One region of the Streptomyces sp. NPDC059009 genome, then DNA from elsewhere that is predicted to be linked to it. Evidence: riboswitches for the same ligand, from Rfam matches in the RefSeq annotation. Region 1 holds a riboswitch; each other region holds the start of a gene.
What was found. Region 1 has a riboswitch for thiamine pyrophosphate ahead of ACFWYM_RS11460 (thiamine ABC transporter substrate binding subunit). Riboswitches for the same ligand answer to the same signal wherever they lie in the genome.
Positions count from the first base shown of each region.

Region 2: it holds a riboswitch for thiamine pyrophosphate, as region 1 does, so the genes downstream of both, thiO (glycine oxidase ThiO) here and ACFWYM_RS11460 (thiamine ABC transporter substrate binding subunit) in region 1, are expected to answer to the same signal.
Region 3: it holds a riboswitch for thiamine pyrophosphate, as region 1 does, so the genes downstream of both, thiC (phosphomethylpyrimidine synthase ThiC) here and ACFWYM_RS11460 (thiamine ABC transporter substrate binding subunit) in region 1, are expected to answer to the same signal.

Region 1 covers NZ_JBHYJB010000009.1:131,312-137,652, reverse strand. Annotated here, with positions in the region: gene ACFWYM_RS11475 (maleylpyruvate isomerase family mycothiol-dependent enzyme) at 1-740, opposite strand, end outside; gene ACFWYM_RS11470 (ABC transporter ATP-binding protein) at 751-1,908, opposite strand; gene ACFWYM_RS11465 (ABC transporter permease) at 1,908-3,605, opposite strand; gene ACFWYM_RS11460 (thiamine ABC transporter substrate binding subunit) at 3,581-4,690, opposite strand; TPP riboswitch at 4,768-4,885, opposite strand; gene rlmN (23S rRNA (adenine(2503)-C(2))-methyltransferase RlmN) at 4,921-6,027, opposite strand; gene ACFWYM_RS11450 (hypothetical protein) at 6,106-6,285, opposite strand.
Region 2 covers NZ_JBHYJB010000028.1:26,387-32,727, reverse strand. Annotated here, with positions in the region: gene ACFWYM_RS26205 (phytoene desaturase family protein) at 1-481, shown strand, start outside; gene ACFWYM_RS26200 (hypothetical protein) at 557-1,420, opposite strand; gene metF (methylenetetrahydrofolate reductase [NAD(P)H]) at 1,470-2,390, opposite strand; gene thiE (thiamine phosphate synthase) at 2,542-3,201, opposite strand; gene ACFWYM_RS26185 (Rv2175c family DNA-binding protein) at 3,302-3,667, opposite strand; gene ACFWYM_RS26180 (NAD(P)/FAD-dependent oxidoreductase) at 3,878-5,113, opposite strand; TPP riboswitch at 5,212-5,325, shown strand; gene thiO (glycine oxidase ThiO) at 5,323-6,341, shown strand, end outside.
Region 3 covers NZ_JBHYJB010000002.1:187,548-192,891, forward strand. Annotated here, with positions in the region: gene thiC (phosphomethylpyrimidine synthase ThiC) at 1-1,614, opposite strand, end outside; TPP riboswitch at 1,607-1,753, opposite strand; gene ACFWYM_RS02695 (YibE/F family protein) at 1,825-3,219, shown strand; gene ACFWYM_RS02700 (SsgA family sporulation/cell division regulator) at 3,301-3,735, opposite strand; gene ACFWYM_RS02705 (IclR family transcriptional regulator) at 3,834-4,559, opposite strand; gene ACFWYM_RS02710 (DUF5326 family protein) at 4,849-5,064, opposite strand; gene ACFWYM_RS02715 (cupin domain-containing protein) at 5,283-5,344, opposite strand, start outside.

The DNA of each region.
Region 1 (6,341 bases):
AGCACCTCGACACCACCCTCGTCCAGCCCTCGCCTCCGGTAGAAGGCGAGCAACACCTCCGTCAACGGCCCCCGCAAGGCGACCGTCGCCTTCTCATGCCCCCGCCGCCACACAAACCCGTCCTCCCTGAACTCGATGAGCCACTCGGCCTCGGGCCCCGGCCCCGCATCCGTGGCGTGCAGGTGGATGCTCCGCCCCGCCCCCTTCAACTCGGCGGCGCTGTCCGAGGGTTGGATCCGCTGCACGAACCGCACGATGTCCAGCCACTCGTCGATCGCATCGGCCGCGACCTCGGGGTCCACCTCGTACGGCACGCCCACGGCGATCGCCGCGTCCGCCCGGTGGATCGCCACCTCATGGGTCATCCGCCGCGCCCAGAACGCGGCGTCCCGCGCCTCGGTCCACGTCCACACGAACGCCTCGGGCCCCACCTCCCGCAGCGTCCCCACCACGAGCTCCGCCGACTCGGCCAGCCAGGCGTCGAGCCCCGCGGGGTCGTCGTCACCGGGCGCCGCGGCCCCGGGGACGTCCTTCTCGTCGACGGGCTTGTCGGTGCCCGTCCGCATCATGATCTCCGCCCACCGCACCGCCCGCCCGACGTGCCGGGCCAGCTCCCCCAGCGTCCAGTCGGGACAGGTCGGCACCGTGACCGTGAGGTCCGCCCCCGTGAGCGTCGCCCGCAACGCGGCCAGCTGACCGGCGACTTCGTCGCAGTAACGCTCGTACTCCAGTGTCGTCATGGGGCGCACCCTAGTTCGCCTTGAGCGGCCCCCGCACGCCGGTTTCGGATGGCCCGGAACCCCGTGCGTCAGGTGCATCAGGCGTGTCAGGCGCATCAGGTGTGTCAGGTGCATCACCTACGTCACATCGTCCGTCACGGCGATCGAGCACCACCACATCCCCAGCCCCGAACACGACCCCCACCGCGTCCCCCACCTCGGGCGCCTCCCCCAACGGACAGGCCGCCTCGATGCGCGGCCCCTCCACCGGCCGCAGCCGCACCGCGACATGGGTCCCCCGGAAGGTACGCGCCACCACCTCGCAGCCGAGCCCCTCCTCGGCGGCCCCGAGCCGCACCCCGGTGGGCCGCACCAGCAGCTCGCACGCGCCCGGCCGGGTACCGGCGGGCACCGGGACCTTGCCCCACACGGTGTCGGCCACATCACCCGAACCCGACACCGTCGCCTCGACGACGTTGTCGAAGCCGAGGAACCGCGCCACGAACGCGTCGACGGGCCGCTGCCACACCTCAAGTGGCGTGCCGGACTGGGCGATCCGCCCGTCCCGCATGACCACGACCCGGTCGGCGAGCGCGAACGCCTCCCCCTGGTCATGGGTGACGGCGAGCACGGTCGTGCCCAACTCGCTGAAGAGTTCCCGCAGTTCGACGACGAGCCGTTCGCGCAGCGACCGGTCGAGCTGGCCGAGCGGCTCGTCCAGCATCAGCAGCCGGGGCCGGGGGGCGAGCGCACGGGCCAGGGCGACGCGCTGCTGCTCGCCGCCGGAGAGCGTGGCGACGGCCCTCCTCTCGGCGCCGGGCAGCCCGACGAGGGCGAGCAACTCCCGTACGCGTACGTCCTGTTCGGACTTCGAGACGCCATGCATGCGCAGCCCGAAGGACACATTGCCGCCCACGTCCCGCTGCGGGAACAGCTGGTGGTCCTGGAACATCAGGCCCACGCCCCGCTTGTGCGCGGGCACCCCGCCCTGGTCGCGGCCGTCCAGGACGACCCGGCCGCCGTCGAGGCCCTGGAGCCCCGCGACGGCCCGCAGCAGCGTCGACTTGCCGCTGCCGCTGGGCCCGAGCACGCACACGGTCTCGTGCTCGGCGACGGACAAGTCCACGGCGTCGAGCGCGGCCCGCTCCCCGAACCGCACCGTCGCGTCCGCGAGCGTCAGCAAGGCCATCAGAACTCTCCCGTGGTGCGTTCGGTCCGGATCCGTTCGAGGAGCAGCAGCGACACCGCGCACACCGCCATGAGGATCGTCGAAAGGGCCATCGCCTGGCCGTAGTTGAGGTCGCCTGCCCGTCCGAGCAGCCGCGCCACGGCGACCGGCAGGGTCGGGTTGTCGGGCCGGGCGATGAACACGGTGGCGCCGAACTCGCCGAGCGACACGGCGAAGGCGAACCCGGCGGCGATCAGCAGCGCCCGCCGCACCATCGGCAGGTCGACCTCCCGCCAGGCCCGCAGCGGCGACGCCCCGAGCACGGCGGCCGCCTCCCGCAGCCGCCCGTCCACGGCCCGCAGCACGGGCAGCATGGTGCGCACCACGAACGGGACCCCCACCAGCGCCTGGGCGAGCGGCACCAGGATCCATGAGGAGCGCAGGTCGAGCGGCGGCTCGTCCAGGGTGATCAGGAAGCCGAAGCCGACGGTTACGGCCGACACCCCGAGCGGCAGCATCAGCAGCGCGTCGAAGCCCCGTACGAGCCGCCCCGCCTTCCGGGTGAGCGCGGCGGCCGCCAGCCCGCCGATGACGACGGCGATGGCGGTGGCCGCGAGGGCGTACTGGAGGGAGTTGCCGATCGCGTCGATCGGCGGCACCAGGAACGCCCCGCCCTCCGCCGACGTCAACTCCCTGAAGTACAGCAGCCCGAAGCCGTCGGGCCCGTCGAAGGAGCGCTGCACGAGGACGCCGAGCGGCAGCAGGATCAGCACGACGATCGTGGCGAGGACGAACGCGAGCAGCGTCCACTGCCCCGCCCCGCGCGGCCGCCGCGCCACCGCCGCCGCGGAGACGAGCTTCAGGGCGCTCTCCCGCCGCCGCACCGTCCAGGCGTGCACGGCGAGGATCAGTCCGACCGCCGCGAACTGGACGAGGGTGAGCACGGCGGCCGTCGGCAGGTCGAGGAGCTGCGCGGTCTGCCGGTAGATCTCCACCTCGAGGGTGGAGTAGGCGGGCCCGCCGAGGATCTGCACGATGCCGAACGACGTGAAGGTGAAGAGGAACACCATCAGTGCGGCGGCGGCCACGGCGGGCGCGAGCGCGGGCAGCGTCACCGTCCGCCAGGCCCGCCACCGGGAGGCGCCGAGCATCCGCGCGGCCTCCTCCTGGCGCGGGTCGAGCTGCGACCAGAGCCCGCCCACCGTCCGTACGACGACGGCGTAGTTGAAGAAGACGTGCGCGAGGAGGATCGCCCACACCGTGGTGTCCAGGCGCACCCCCCACCACTCGTCGAGGAGCCCGCCGCGCCCGAGCAGCGCCAGGAACGCCGTGCCGACGACGACGGTCGGCAGCACGAACGGCACGGTGACGACGGCCCGCAGCACCTGCTTGCCGGGAAACTCGAAGCGCGCGAAGACATAGGCGCCGGGGAGCGCGATCAGCAGCGTGAGCGCGGTCGAGGCGAGCGCCTGCCAGGTCGTGAACCACAGCACGTCCCGGATGTCACCCTGCCCGAGCACATCCGCGATCCGCCCGAACTGCCAGGCCCCGCCGGCCTTCAGCCCGCGCGCGACGATCGCCGCGACGGGATAGGCGAAGAACACCGCGAAGAACGCGACGGGCACGGCCATCAGCCCGAGCCGCACCGCGCTCCCACGCCAACCCCCTTCACGGGCCTCACGGCCCTTCGGGGCTACTTCTGTACGAGCGAGGTCCACGACTTGACCCACGCGTCACGGTTGTCGGCGATCTTCTTGGGCGCCATGGTCTCCGGCTGGACGGTCGCACCGAACTTGGTGAACAGCTCCGGCACCTTCGCGTCCTTGAGCGCGGGCTTCACGAACATGTTGAGCGGCATGTCCTCCTGGAACTTCTTGCTGATCAGGAAGTCGAGGAGCGCCTTGCCGCCCTTCTCGTTCTTCGCGCCGTCGAGCAGCCCCGCGAACTCGATCTGCCTGAAGCACGTCCCGGTGGCGACGCCGGTGGGCGCCTCCTTGGGCTGCGGCTTGGCGTAGAGGACCTCGACGGGCGGCGACGAGGCGTAGGAGACGACGAGCGGCCGGTCGCCCTTGGCCTTCTTGCCCCCGGCGGACCCGGAGAACTCCTCGTTGTACGCCTGCTCCCAGCCGTCGACGACCTTGACGCCGTTGGCGTCGAGCTTCTTCCAGTAGTCCTGCCAGCCGTCGTCGCCGTACTTGGCGGCGGTGGCGAGCATGAAGCCGAGCCCCGGCGAGGACGTGGCGACGTTCTCCGTCACGAGCAGATTCTTGTACTGGGGCTTGATCAGGTCGTCGAAGGACTTCGGCGGCGCCAGCTTGTGGTCGGCGAAGTACTTCTTGTCGTAGTTGACGCAGATGTCACCGGTGTCGACGGGCGTGACGCGGTGCTTGCCCCGGTCGAGCTGCAGGTCGGCCGGGATCCCGGAGAGCCCCTTCGCCTCGTACGGGGTGAAGACGCCCTGGTCGAGGGCGCGGGACAGGAGCGTGTTGTCGACGCCGAAGAAGACGTCGCCCTGCGGGTTGCCCTTGCTGAGGACGGCCTTGTTGACGGCCTCTCCGGCGTCGCCGCTCTTGAGGATGTGGACCTTGTAGCCGGACTGCTTCTCGAAGTCCTTCAGGACGTCCTTCGACACGTTGAAGGACTCGTGGGTCACGAGCGTCACGTCCTTGGAGTCAGCCTTCGACCCGCTGTCGGAGCTGCCGCACGCGGAGACGGCGACGAGCCCGAGCCCCACGGCAACGGCGCCGACACAGACCTTCTTGGTCCTGATCCTGGTCCTGCTGGTGGTGCTCACTGAGTTCATTCCTCCTGGGGTGACCAGGAGAAGACGCGGCCCTGCCCGGGATCCCCGAAGGGTTCCCGGGCAGGGCGCAACAGCTTGATGAGTGGTGACCGAACTTCCTACCCGGAATGACCCGGGCAAGGTTCAGAGGGTCTGCGGCCCGCCTGTCCCCGGCTGCCGCACTCTCAGCGCTGTGGCGCTCCCCTGTCGGAATATGCAGATGTGTTTCGGCCAGACTACCGCGCGGCGCCCTATCGCTCGGCGGCGGCGAGCTGCCCGCACGCCCCGTCGATCTCCTGACCACGGGTGTCCCGGATGGTGACGGGCACCCCGTGGGCGGCGATGGCCTCGACGAACGCCTTCTCGTCCTCGGGCCGCGACGCGGTCCACTTGGACCCCGGCGTCGGGTTCAGCGGAATCAGATTCACATGGACGGGCTTGCCCTTGAGCAGCCGCCCGAGCCGGTCACCGCGCCACGCCTGGTCGTTGATGTCCCGGATCAGCGCGTACTCGATGGACAGCCGGCGCCCCGACTTGGCGGCGTACTCCCATCCGGCGTCCATCACTTCCCGCACCTTCCACCGCGTATTGACCGGTACGAGGGTGTCGCGCAGCTCGTCGTCCGGCGCGTGCAGCGAGATGGCGAGGCGGCACTTGAAGCCCTCGTCGGCGAAGCGGTGGATGGCCGGGACGAGCCCGACCGTCGACACGGTGATGCCGCGCTGCGAGAGCCCGAGACCGTCGGGCTCCGGGTCGGTCAGCGCACGAATGGCTTGCACGACCCGCTTGTAGTTGGCGAGCGGCTCCCCCATGCCCATGAACACGATGTTGGACAGCCTGGCCGGTCCGCCGGGAATCTCCCCGTCCCGCAGCGCCCGCATCCCGTCGACGATCTGGTGGACGATCTCGGCGGTGGACAGGTTCCGGTCGAGCCCGGCCTGCCCCGTCGCACAGAACGGGCAGTTCATCCCGCATCCGGCCTGGGAGCTGATGCACATGGTGACCCGGTCGGGATAGCGCATCAGCACCGACTCGACGAGCGTCCCGTCGAACAGCCGCCACAGGGTCTTGCGGGTGGTGTCGTCGTCACAGCTGATGTGCCGCACCACCGACATCAGCTCGGGAAGCAGCGCCTCCTGCAGCTTGCCGCGCGCGGCCGCCGGAATGTCCGTCCACTGGTCCGGGTCGTGGGCGTACCGCGCGAAGTAGTGCTGCGAGAGCTGTTTGGCGCGGAACGGCTTCTCGCCGATGGCGGCGACGGCTTCCTTGCGCTCGGCGGGCGTGAGGTCGGCGAGGTGCCGCGGGGGCTTCTTGGCTCCGCGGGGCGCGACAAAGGTGAGTTCTCCGGGCTTAGGCATGGCTCTACCAGTGTCGCAGATGCCCGCCCCTGCCTCACTCGGCCGCCGAGAGGGCCCCTGCGGCCCCGGAAAAATCCCTCAGCTGAAGATCCCGCCGATCACCACGGCGACCCGAGAGCCGTACTCCTTCCACCGGTGCGAGGTCCGGCAGTACTGCCGCGGCCTGCGCCGCCCGCCCTGACCGATCAGCGTCTTGCACCACTTGCACGGCAGGTCCCCGTGATAGGTGCCGTCCTTCTCCACTCGCGCCCGCCCCATGAGCGGGGACCTTACGTCAACGAGCCCCCGTTCCGAGCGGAACGGGGGCTCTCAGT
Region 2 (6,341 bases), on a different contig from region 1:
CGACCGCGAGGGCGAGTTGGACCAGCTGTTCGGCCAGCGGCCGGCGGTCCCCGTGGAACCCACGGTCGAGGTGCTGCGCCCGGAGGACCCGACGCGCACACCGGACGCGAACCACGAAGCGGTGACGCTCACGGCCACGGTGCCCGCGGGCGCCCCGGTCACGGAGGCCGACGCGGACCGGCTCGTCGCGCGCGCGGAGGCCGTGCTTCCCGGTCTGCGCGAGCGGCTGCTGTGGCGCGAGGTGCGCACGCCCGCCGACGTCGAGGCGGCCACCGGCGCCGAGGGTGGCGCGATCCCTGCCCCGGCGCTCGCCGCGGCGGGCGGCCGACTGCTCCACCCGGCCAACGGCACGCGCGTGCGAGGGCTCTACGCGGTCGGTGGCTGGGCGCACCCGGGCGGCGGGCTTCCGCACGCGGGCATGTCGGGCACGCTGGTCGCCGGGCTGATCGTGGAGGGGCCGGAGTTCCGCGGCTCGCAGTGAGGGCTGGCGGGCGGAGCCCGAGGCGGCCGGGCCAGTACCGGTACCGGGCAGTACCCGTACTGCTCGCTTACCGGGTCAGTACCGGTACTGCTCGTTGTAGCCCACGTCGTGAGCGTTGCTGCCGTACGGCGTCCCGTGCCCGTCCGTCCCCGTGCCGTTCTGGTACGGGTAGGGCTGCTCCGGCGGGAGTTCGCCGCCGTAGGTGTCCTCGCCGGTGCGCTGCTGGGGGACCCAGACGCCGCCGGGCGGGGTCTCGCTGTAGCCCGCTCCCCCGTAGCCGTCGCCGTAGGGGGCGTACTGCTGCTGGTCGCCGTAGGTGTCGAAGGACGGCTGGGCGCTGTAGCCCTGCGTCCCGATGTAGGGGTCGGAGTAGGCGGCGTACTGCTGCTGACCCGGCGCGTCATAGCCGAACTGCTGCTGGTCATAACCCGCGTACGGGTCCTCGTAGCCGTTGCCGTAGGCGCCGACCGGGGCGGCCGGGGCCGAGTACGAGGCGTCGGCGTAGACGCCGTACTGGCCGGTGTCGTCGGGCATCGGCTGCGGTTCGAAGACGGTGTTCGGGTCGTGGGCCGGGGGGCCCTCCGGGAGGGGCGGCGTCTCGTACTCGAGATCGGAGACCTCGAGCGTCGGGTCCGCCGTCGGTGCGCCGCGGCCACCCTGCCGGCGCCGCTTGCTGAGGCCGGGGGCGCCGCCGAGGGCCCAGCCCGTGGAGAAGCCACGGCGGAACGACAGCGTCACGTACGTCTGTCCGGTCGCGAACGCGATCGCGCCGATCGCGATGACCACCACCGACGGCATCAGCACACCGATGACCACGCCGAGGAAGCCGACGAAGGCGAGCAGCCGCCACCGAAGGCGCGCCTTGTACTGCAGCAGCACCTCACCCAGCAGCCACAGCGCGACGAATCCGAACGCGATGTAGAGGACCGTCCAGCCCATGTACGCCCCTCTCCCCTACGGCCGCCGCCCCGTGCGTGGATACGGCCGGTCAGGCCCGCTGGTGGTGCAGGCCCAGGTTCTCGTAGATTTCCAGCGTCGCCGTGGAGTTGTTGAGCGTGATGAAGTGCAGCCCCGGCACACCCTCGGCCAGCAGCCGCGCGCAGAACTCCGTCGCGAACTCGATGCCAATGGAGCGTACAGCGGCCGGATCGTCTTTGGCTGTGAGGATGCGCTCTTTCAGCTCGGGCGGGAACGACGCGTTGCTGAGCTGCGGCAGTCGTTCGAGCTGGCGCACGTTGGTCACCGGCATCAGTTCCGGGATGATCGGGGTGTCACAGCCCGCGGCCGCCACCCGGTCGCGCAGGCGCAGATATTCCTCGGGGTGGAAGAACATCTGCGTGATCGCGTAGTCCGCGCCGGCCCGGCACTTGTCGACGAAGTGCCGCACGTCGGTGTCCCAGTCGGCCGACCGCGGGTGCATGGCCGGGAAGGCCGCGACGCCGACGCAGAAGTCGCCGGATTCCTTGATCAGTTCGACGAGTTCGGCCGCGTACGTGAGTCCCTGGGGGTGCGCGACCCACTCGCCCATCGGGTCGCCCGGCGGGTCTCCGCGCACGGCGAGCATGTTCCGGATCCCCGCATCGGCGTACTGGCCGATGATGTTGCGCAGCTCGGCGACCGAGTGTTCGACGGCGGTGATGTGGGCGACCGGCGTGAGCGTCGTGTCGGCGACGATCTGCTGGGTCTCCTTGACGGTGCCCGCGCGCGTGGAGCCACCGGCCCCGTAGGTGACGGAGACGAAGTCGGGCGTGACGGCCTCGACCCGGCGCAGCGCGTTCCACAGGTTGCGCTCGCCCTTGGGGGTTTTCGGCGCGGAGAACTCGAACGAGTACGTCGCGTTGCCGGTCGCGAGCATGTCCCGCACGGTGCGGGCGCGATCAGTCCAGGTGGAAGCGGTGCCAAAGGCCATACCGGCAGGTTACTGACAGATTCCGGCCGCCCCTAATCCCCGTCCACCTTGCGGACAGGAGTACGAGCCTTCCCGGCCAGCACGTTCAGGGTCCGTTCAGTTCGGGCGGGGGGGGACAGGCGGCGGCAACCGCGCGTGGGTCCGGTCGCGCTCAGAGCTCGCGCAGGCGCTTCGCGAACTCCGCGGCCGCGGCACCCGGGTCGTCCGCCTCCGTGATGGCGCGCACCACGACGACGCGGCGGGCGCCCGCTTCGACGACCTCGTCCAGGTTGCCCGCGTCGATGCCGCCGATCGCGAACCAGGGGCGGTCCGTGCCCAGGGACGCCGTGTAGCGGACCAGGTCGAGCCCCGGGGCGTGCCGCCCCGGCTTGGTGGGCGTCGGCCAGCAGGGGCCGGTGCAGAAGTAGTCCACGCCCTCCTGGACGGCGGCCGCGGCGGCCTCGGACTCGGCGTGCGTGGAGCGGCCGACGAGGACGTCGTCGCTGGTGGCGCCGAGGATGGCGCGGGCCGCGGGGACGGGCAGGTCGCCCTGGCCCAGGTGCAGCACGTCGGCGCCGATCGCGTGGGCGACGTCCGCGCGGTCGTTCACCGCGAGGAGCTTGCCGTGGCGGCGGGCGGCGTCCGCGAAGACCTGGAGGTGCTCCAGCTCCTCGGCGGCCTCCATGCCCTTGTCGCGCAGCTGCACGATGTCGACGCCGCCCGCCAGGACGGCATCCAGGAACTCGGGGAGGTCGCCCTGGCGCTTGCGCGCGTCCACGCACAGGTAGAGCCGGGCGTCGGCGAGCCGTGCGGCCGCGGGCTTGGTGGCCATGAAGAGGTCCCCCCGTTGTCGGTGTCCGTGTCAGTGGCGCACGGGCCGTCTTCCACGCGGAAGCGCGGCCCGTACGCCGGGCGGTGTGTTCAGGTTCGGATCAAACGGCGAGCGCCTGAGCGCGGCGCTTCACCTCCGTGCCGCGATTCTCGCTCAGGGCCTGCGCGGGGGTGCCGGGCAGGGTCGGGTCGGGGGTGAAGAGCCACTCCAGGGCCTCTTCGTCGGTGAAACCGTCGTCCCGCAGGAGCGTCAGAGTGCCGACGAGGCCCTTGACGACCTTGTCGCCGTCGATGAAGGCGGCCGGCACCTGGAGCGTGCGGTTCTCTCCACGGCGTACGGCGATCAGCTGGCCCTCCTTGACCAGCTGCCGCACGCGCGTCACCTCGACGTCGAGCATCTCCGCGATGTCGGGGAGGTGGAGCCAGGCGGGGACGAGAGCATCGGTCTTTGCGTCAATCTCGGTCACGGATCAAGCGTGCCATCTCCTGGCGGAGGGCGGAACCGGGGATGGGGCAGCCGGACATTTCGGGTGCCCCATCCTCGGGGTGAGGGGACTCGTTCGGGCCTTCGGCCCGTCCCTAGGGGGTGCCGCCCAGGGTTCGTTTCCTGCCGCCTGGGCGGTGGGGGTTGCTCGCGCAGTCCCCCGCGCCCCTGTAGGGCGCCCTTCAGATCACGGCTAGAGCACGGCCTTCTTCAGCGGCACCGACGGGTCCGCCGTCAGGGATCGGTCCAGGCGGGCCGCCTGTTCGATCAGCTTTCTGCCCTGGGCCAGGTCCCGGGGGCGGCCCACCGTGAGCACGGCCGCCAGCGTGCCCTCGCGGAGCCAGCAGACCGTCCAGGCCAGGCCCGTCGGGTCGCCGCGCCAGATCAGTTCGTCGGCGGTGGCGTGGTGGCCCGCGTACTGGACGAAGCGGCCGAACTGCTCGGACCAGAAGTACGGCACCGGGTCGTACGCCGCCGGGGTCTCTCCGATGATGTTGGCCGCCACCGTGCGCGGGCCCTGGAGGGCGTTGTCCCAGTGGTGGACGAGGAGGCGCTCTCCGTAGCGGCCCGACGGGAAGGACGCGCAGTCGCCGACCGCGTAGACGTCGGGCTCCGAGGTGCGCAGGTGGTCGTCGGTGACGATCTCGCGGTGGGTGCCGAGCGCGATGCCGGAGTCGGCGAGCCAGTCCGTGGCGGGGCGGGCGCCGATGCCGACGACGACGGCGCCCGCGGGCAGCCGGGTCCCGTCGTCGAGGATCACGGCGCCCTCCTCGACGCGCTCCACGCGCGCGTGGGTGCGCAGCACCGCTCCGGAGGCCGCGTACCAGTCGGCCATGGGCGCCGCGACCTCGGCGGGCAGCGCCCCGGCGAGCGGCCGGTCCGCGGCCTCGACGACGGTGACCGCACAGCCCGCCTCGCGCGCGGCGGTGGCGAACTCGGCGCCGATCCAGCCCGCCCCGACGACCACGATGTCGTGCTGCTCGGCGAGGACCGGACGCAACCGCTCCGCGTCGTCGAGGGTGCGCAGCAGATGGACGCCGGGGACCGCGGCGGCGTGCGGCAGCTGGATGGGTTCGGCGCCGGTGGCGATGACGAGGACGTCGTACGGGACCGGGCCCGCCGCCGTGTCCAGCTCATGGTCCGCGGGACGCACCCCGGTGACCGTGCGGCCGAGGCTCACCTCGATCCCGAGGGCCTCGAAGTCGACGTCGAAGGCCGAGCCCTCGGCCTTGCCGAGCAGCACCGCCTTGGACAGCGGCGGCCGGTCGTACGGCTGGTGGGGCTCCGCCCCGATCAGCGTGACCGCACCGGCGAATCCTTGTTCGCGCAGGGCCACGGCGGTCTGCACACCGGCCATGCCCGCGCCTACGACGACGACCCTCTGCTGCTCGCTCACCCGATCACTGTAGGACGGCCGCCGACGCCGCATTCAGAGCCGGGGAACGAGATCTCTGACACACCGTCACTGTCCGCCGTCGACCGGCTCCCCTTACTGCCGTCGGGGCCGACGGGCTAGGGTGGCCCGTGCAGAGCACTCGCGGGAGCCCGGGCGCAACGGGCTGAGAGGGAGGCTGAAGCGGCCTCCGACCGTACGAACCTGATCCGGGTCATGCCGGCGAAGGGAGGGGCTGGACGCCCATGCATTCACGTACGACACCGCGTACGGCGGAGGTCAGCGGACCGCCGCGTACGACAGCGGACGTCCTCGTCGTCGGGGGCGGCATCATCGGTCTGGTCACGGCCTGGCGGGCGGCGCAGCGCGGGCTCGCCACCGCCGTCGTGGACCCGGCGCCGGGCGGCGGCGCGGCGCAGGTCGCGGCGGGCATGCTGGCCGCGGTCACCGAACTCCACTACGGCGAGCAGACGCTGCTCGGCCTCAACGTCGCCTCCGCCGAGCGCTATCCGGCCTTCGCCGCGGAGCTCACGGAGGCGACCGGGCAGGACCTCGGCTACCGCGCCTGCGGCACCCTCGCCGTCGCGCTCGACGCCGACGACCGCGCCCATCTGCGCGAACTCCACGCCCTGCAGCGCCAGTCGGGGCTCACCTCGGAGTGGCTGACCGGCCGCGAGTGCCGCCGCCTGGAACCGATGCTCGCGCCGGGTGTGCGCGGCGGACTCCGGGTCGACGGCGACCACCAGGTGGACCCGCGCCGACTGGCCGCCGCGCTGCTGGTGGCCTGTGAGCGGGCGGGGGTCGTCTTCCACCGCGACTGGGCCGAGCGCCTGTCGGTCGTGGGGAGCCGGGCGACCGGTGTGGTGCTCGCGGACGGCACCGAGCTGAGCGGGGGCGTCACCGTGCTCGCCGCGGGCAGCCTCAGCGGGCGGCTCGCGGGCGTCCCCGAGGGGGTCCTGCCGCCGGTGCGGCCGGTGAAGGGGCAGGTGCTGAGGCTCACGGTGCCGCGCAGCCACGCGCCGTTCCTGAGCCGCACCGTGCGCGCCGTCGTCCGCGGCAGCCACGTCTACCTGGTGCCGCGCGAGAACGGCGAGCTGGTCGTCGGCGCCACCAGCGAGGAGCTGGGCTGGGACACGACCGTCACCGCGGGCGGCGTCTACGAACTGCTGCGGGACGCCCATGAGCTGGTGCCCGGCATCACGGAGCTGCCGCTCACCGAGACGCGCGCGGGGCTGCGGCCCGGCTCCCCGGACAATGCCCCGCT
Region 3 (5,344 bases), on a different contig from region 1:
CGTCTTCGCGGGCTCGGCGGGCAGCGTCTCGTCGTGGAACTCCCGTGCCGTGTCCGGGTCCAGGGCCAGGTTGAACTGGTCCTCCCACCGGAACTCGAAGCGGGCGTCCGACAGCGCGTCGTCCCAGTCCTGCGCGCCCGGGTGCCCCTTGGCGAGGTCGGCGGCGTGCGCGGCGATCTTGTACGTGATGACACCGGTCTTCACGTCGTCGCGGTTGGGCAGACCCAGGTGCTCCTTCGGCGTCACGTAGCAGAGCATCGCCGTGCCCCACCAGCCGATCATCGCGGCGCCGATGCCGGAGGTGATGTGGTCGTAGGCGGGCGCGATGTCCGTGGTGAGCGGGCCGAGCGTGTAGAACGGCGCCTCCTCGCAGATCTCCTGCTGAAGGTCGATGTTCTCCTTGATCTTGTGCATCGGGACATGGCCCGGGCCCTCGATCATCGTCTGCACGTTGTGCCGCTTGGCGATGGTGTTGAGCTCGCCGAGCGTCCGCAGCTCCGCGAACTGCGCCTCGTCGTTGGCGTCCGCGATCGAGCCGGGCCGCAGGCCGTCACCGAGCGAGTACGTCACGTCGTACGCGGCGAGGATCTCGCAGAGCTCCTCGAAGTTCTCGTAGAGGAAGCTCTCCTTGTGGTGCGCGAGGCACCAGGCCGCCATGATCGAGCCGCCGCGCGAGACGATGCCGGTCTTGCGGCGCGCGGTGAGCGGGACGTACGGGAGGCGCACGCCCGCGTGCACCGTCATGTAGTCCACACCCTGCTCGGCCTGCTCGATGACCGTGTCCTTGTAGATCTCCCAGGTCAGCTCCTCGGCGCGGCCGTCGACCTTCTCCAGGGCCTGGTAGAGCGGCACGGTGCCGATCGGCACGGGGGAGTTGCGCAGGACCCACTCGCGGGTGGTGTGGATGTTGCGGCCGGTGGAGAGGTCCATGACCGTGTCGGCGCCCCACTTGGTGGCCCAGGTCATCTTGTCCACCTCCTCCTCGATGGAGGACGTGACCGCGGAGTTGCCGATGTTGGCGTTCACCTTCACCAGGAACCGCTTGCCGATGATCATCGGCTCGATCTCGGGGTGGTTGACGTTGGCGGGGATCACCGCGCGACCGGCGGCGACCTCCTCGCGGACCACCTCGGGGTCGATGTTCTCGCGGATCCCGATGAACTCCATCTCGGGAGTGATCTCCCCGCGCCGGGCGTACGCGAGCTGCGTCACGGCCTTCCCGTCCCGGCCCCGGCGGGGCTGGCGCGGACGGCCGGGGAAGACCGCGTCGAGGTTCTTCAGGCCACCGCGGGGCGAGGTGTGCTTGATCCCGTCGTCCTCAGGGCGGGGCGGGCGCCCCACGTACTCCTCGGTGTCGCCCCGGGCGATGATCCAGTTCTCGCGCAGCGGCGTGAGGCCCCTGCGCACGTCGGTGTCGGCGGCCGGGTCGGTGTACGGGCCCGAAGTGTCGTACAGCGTCACGGCCTTGCCGTTGGTGAGGTGCACCTGCCGGACCGGCACCCGCAGATCGGGGCGCGAGCCCTCGATGTACGCCTTGTGCCAGCCGATGGACGTCCCGGCCTCGTCGTTCTGCTGCTGCGTCGAGGCAGGCGTGCGTGCGTCCGATGTGGTCATGAGACCTACTCCCTACGCCGGCATTACCCGGTAACAGGTTCGGCGGTCGACGCAGCGGATTCCGTACCGGCTTGTGCCGATGTCGTACGGAGTTCAGCGCCCTCTCAGCCCGGTGCTCCGAGCTCCCGCGATTGCAAAGGTGCCCCCACGCTAGCGTCATACCGGGCGCGCTGAACAGAGGGCCCCCACCGTTCTTGCGATGATCGGGCCGTGACCAGTACCCAGCCACCGCCCCCGGGGCCCCCGTCCGGCCCGCCGTCCGGCCCGCCGACCAGGCCACCGGGCCAGGACGCGCACGGGCACGGCCACTCCCACAGCCACGGTCCGGCCGCCCCGGTCTCGCGCCATCTGCGCAAGGTCATCGCCGCCGTCCTGATCCCCTTCGCGACGGCGGTCGTCGTGGGCCTCGCGGTGCTGTGGCCCGGCGGCACGCCCGCCCATGAGCGGACCGGTGTCGGCTTCGACCGGCAGACGCAGTCCGCGACGGTGACCGAGGTCGAGAAGGTCTCCTGCAAGGACGTGAACGCCTCGCAGACCCCGCCCAACGGCGACACCTCCACCGCCGAGGGCCGGACCGCTCAGCAACGGGCGGACGGGACCTGCGAGAAGGCCACGATCAAGGTGACCAGCGGCAAGGACAAGGGCCGCACCTTCACGGAGATCGTCCAGCCGGACTCGCCCCGGAAGCTGCACCAGGGCCAGGGCGTGGTGGTCGCCTACGAGCCGAAGGCCCCCAAGAACCTGCAGTACTCGGTCACCGACGTGAACCGCAAGGTCCCCATGGCGCTGCTCGCCGGGATCTTCGCCCTCGCCGTGGTCGTCGTGGGCCGGATGCGGGGCCTCATGGCCCTGATCGCCCTCGCGGTGAGCTTCCTGATCCTGACCTTCTTCATCCTGCCCGCGATCCTGCAGGGCTCGAACCCGCTGGTCGTCGCGGTGGTCGGGGCGAGCGCCATCATGCTGATCGCGCTCTATATGTGCCATGGACTCACGGCCCGCACCTCCGTCGCGGTCATCGGCACCCTCATCTCCCTCCTGTTGATCGGACTCCTCGGCTCCGTCTTCATCGGCTGGGCCGCCCTGACCGGCAACACGGACGACAACACCGGCCTCATCCACGGCCTCTACCCGTCCATCGACATGAGCGGCCTGCTCCTCGCGGGCGTCATCATCGGCTCGCTCGGCGTCCTGGACGATGTGACGGTGACCCAGACCTCCGCCGTCTGGGAACTCCACCAGGCCAACCCGACGATGGGCTGGCGCGGCCTCTACCGCGCGGGCATCCGCATCGGCCGCGACCACATCGCCTCGGTCGTCAACACCCTCGTCCTGGCGTACGCGGGTGCGGCCCTGCCCTTGCTGCTGCTCTTCTCGGTGGCACAGAGCAGCGTCGGCACGGTGGCCAACAGCGAGCTGGTCGCCGAGGAGATCGTGCGCACCCTCGTCGGCTCCATCGGCCTGGTCGCCTCGGTGCCGGTGACCACCGCCCTCGCGGCCCTGGTGGTCTCCGCCGACCGCTCGGGCTCCCTGGCCGGGGCGGCCCCCACGACTGCGGGGGGCCGCCCGGGGCGCGGCGGCGGAAGGGGGCGCCGCCGCAAGCGCTGACCGCTGCTTCCCCGGCCTTCGCGGGGGGCGCGTCGGCAAAATGCACCGATCTGCCATCCCGCGGTGCCGGTTGAACCAAGGTCAGCCCGCGCTCTGCTCGGCGAGGATCCGGTCGAGCGCCTCGTCGAGGTGGGTGTCGAAGCCGGCAAGGGCCCGCTCCTGGCCCAGCGGCACCAGCTTGTCCGTACGGTCGAGGAAGGCGAGCAGCGGCGGGATCCCGGCCCGGAACAGCGCCTGGTCACCGCCCACTTGCAGACGGATCAGGACCTCGTCGAGCAGGTCCGGGTCGGTGGGCGCGATGTGCACGTCCCCGTCCCCGCACGGCCTGCCCACCCCGTCGACCAGCAGCTCCCGGCCGAAGGCCCAGGTCACGGGGGCATCGCCGGGGAGGTGGAAGGTCAGGCGCACGGCATAGGGGTCACGCGTCTCGTAGCGCAGCTCCACCGGAATACGGAACGACAGTTCCTCGGAAACGAGGAAGCTCATCATGACCTCTGCCTGGACCGACTCACGCATCGCCTACCCCGTCATTGCCATCACATGGCCAGGAACCAACTCCCTGACACTGCTGGCATCTTGCTTAACGTGCACACCAAATCACAAGGAGTGAGTTTTCAGATGCTGATAGAGAAGGCGAGTGTCCCTAGTAGCTTTCCGATCTCACTCTGCAACTGCCTGGCTGCGGGGAGTAGTCGATCGGCTTGATTGGACGGAAGGGAAATGGCCATCGTGGCGGCCGTGTTTCCCGCGGTGATGGGGATCGCGGCGCAGACCGTGCCGAGCGCGTACTCCTGTCGCTCCACGATCGGCTGCATCCGCCGCATGCCGTCGAGCCGCCGCAGGAAGGTCCGGTGGTCACGGACCGAGTACCGGGTGATGGACTGCACGGGGTAGCGGTCGAGGTGGTCCTGGCGCTCCTCGTCGCCGAGTTGGCCGAGGAGGCACTGGCCGATCGCGTGGGCGTGCCCGGTCTCCCGGAAGTCGGCCCACTCCTCCACGGCCGGATTGGCGGGGGTGTCCGCGACGCCCACGACCTCGATCTCGCCCTCGCGGTAGACGGCGAAGTAGACCGGGACACCGATGGCGTCCCGCCAGTGCTCCAGGGCTTTGCCGATCATGCCGAGACGATGGTGCCGCGCTCCGCTGCTGCTCAGCTGCTCGGACGCTTCGCCGAGCACGAACACGCCCTTCTCGCGCCGGAGATAGCCCTCGTGCGTCAGCGTGCGCAGCAGGTGGTACGCCGTGGGGAGGGCGAGCCCGGATTCCCGGGCCAACTGCTTTGCGGGGGCGCCGTACTGGTGCGACGAGGCGGCTTCCAGGAGCCGCATCGCACGTTGCACGGAGCCGATGAGGGTGGGGGCCACGGGAGCGGGTGGCGCCCCCAACTGCCCTTCGTCGAGGGGCCGTGCGTCGCCGGCCGGAAGGGCAGCGGACGTGGTGTCAACCATGGCCAAGGTTCACTCCCGAAGCGCGTGGGGGTTTCCGCCCGTGCCCGGGAAACACGGGAGAGGGTGGTGCGCCCGCCGGCGGGGCTCGCCCCGCGTCGGTTTTCGGACTCTAACCCTTGGCCACCGCTCCCCGGCGCGCTGCCGGGAAACTTCCCCCGCCTGAGCGAACCGTTGCCAGACGTCACCAATCGCTGCGCGACGAGGACGAGCCGGATATGAACTTCCGTACGACGTAGATGAGTCCGCCGACCAGGGCGACGAAGATGAGCACCTTGAAGAGCAGGCCGATCACGAATCCGACGACGCTCGCTATCAGCCCGCCGAACACGACCAGGGCGATGACCGGCACCGCGATCCACTTCACCCACCACGGCATGCCCGCGAAGATCTCCCGCATTGCCATCGTCCTTACCTCTCTCCTCTGCATCGCTGCATCCACGCGCTCCGCACTGTCGCTTCCGGGCGCTTCTCCGACTTTCTGCATTCGATGCTAGGCGGGGAAAGGGCGCTGCGGGGCCCTCGGGTCCCTTGTCCTCCCCTGATGCTTTCCCCTAGGGAACCCCGAGGTCGAAGCCCTGAGAACGTCAGCCGAGAGGCGGAGAGGCGCGGGAGGGATCAGGCTTCGGGCGGCGAGAAGACGACGAGGACCCGCAGGTCCTCGGTGATGTGGTGGAACT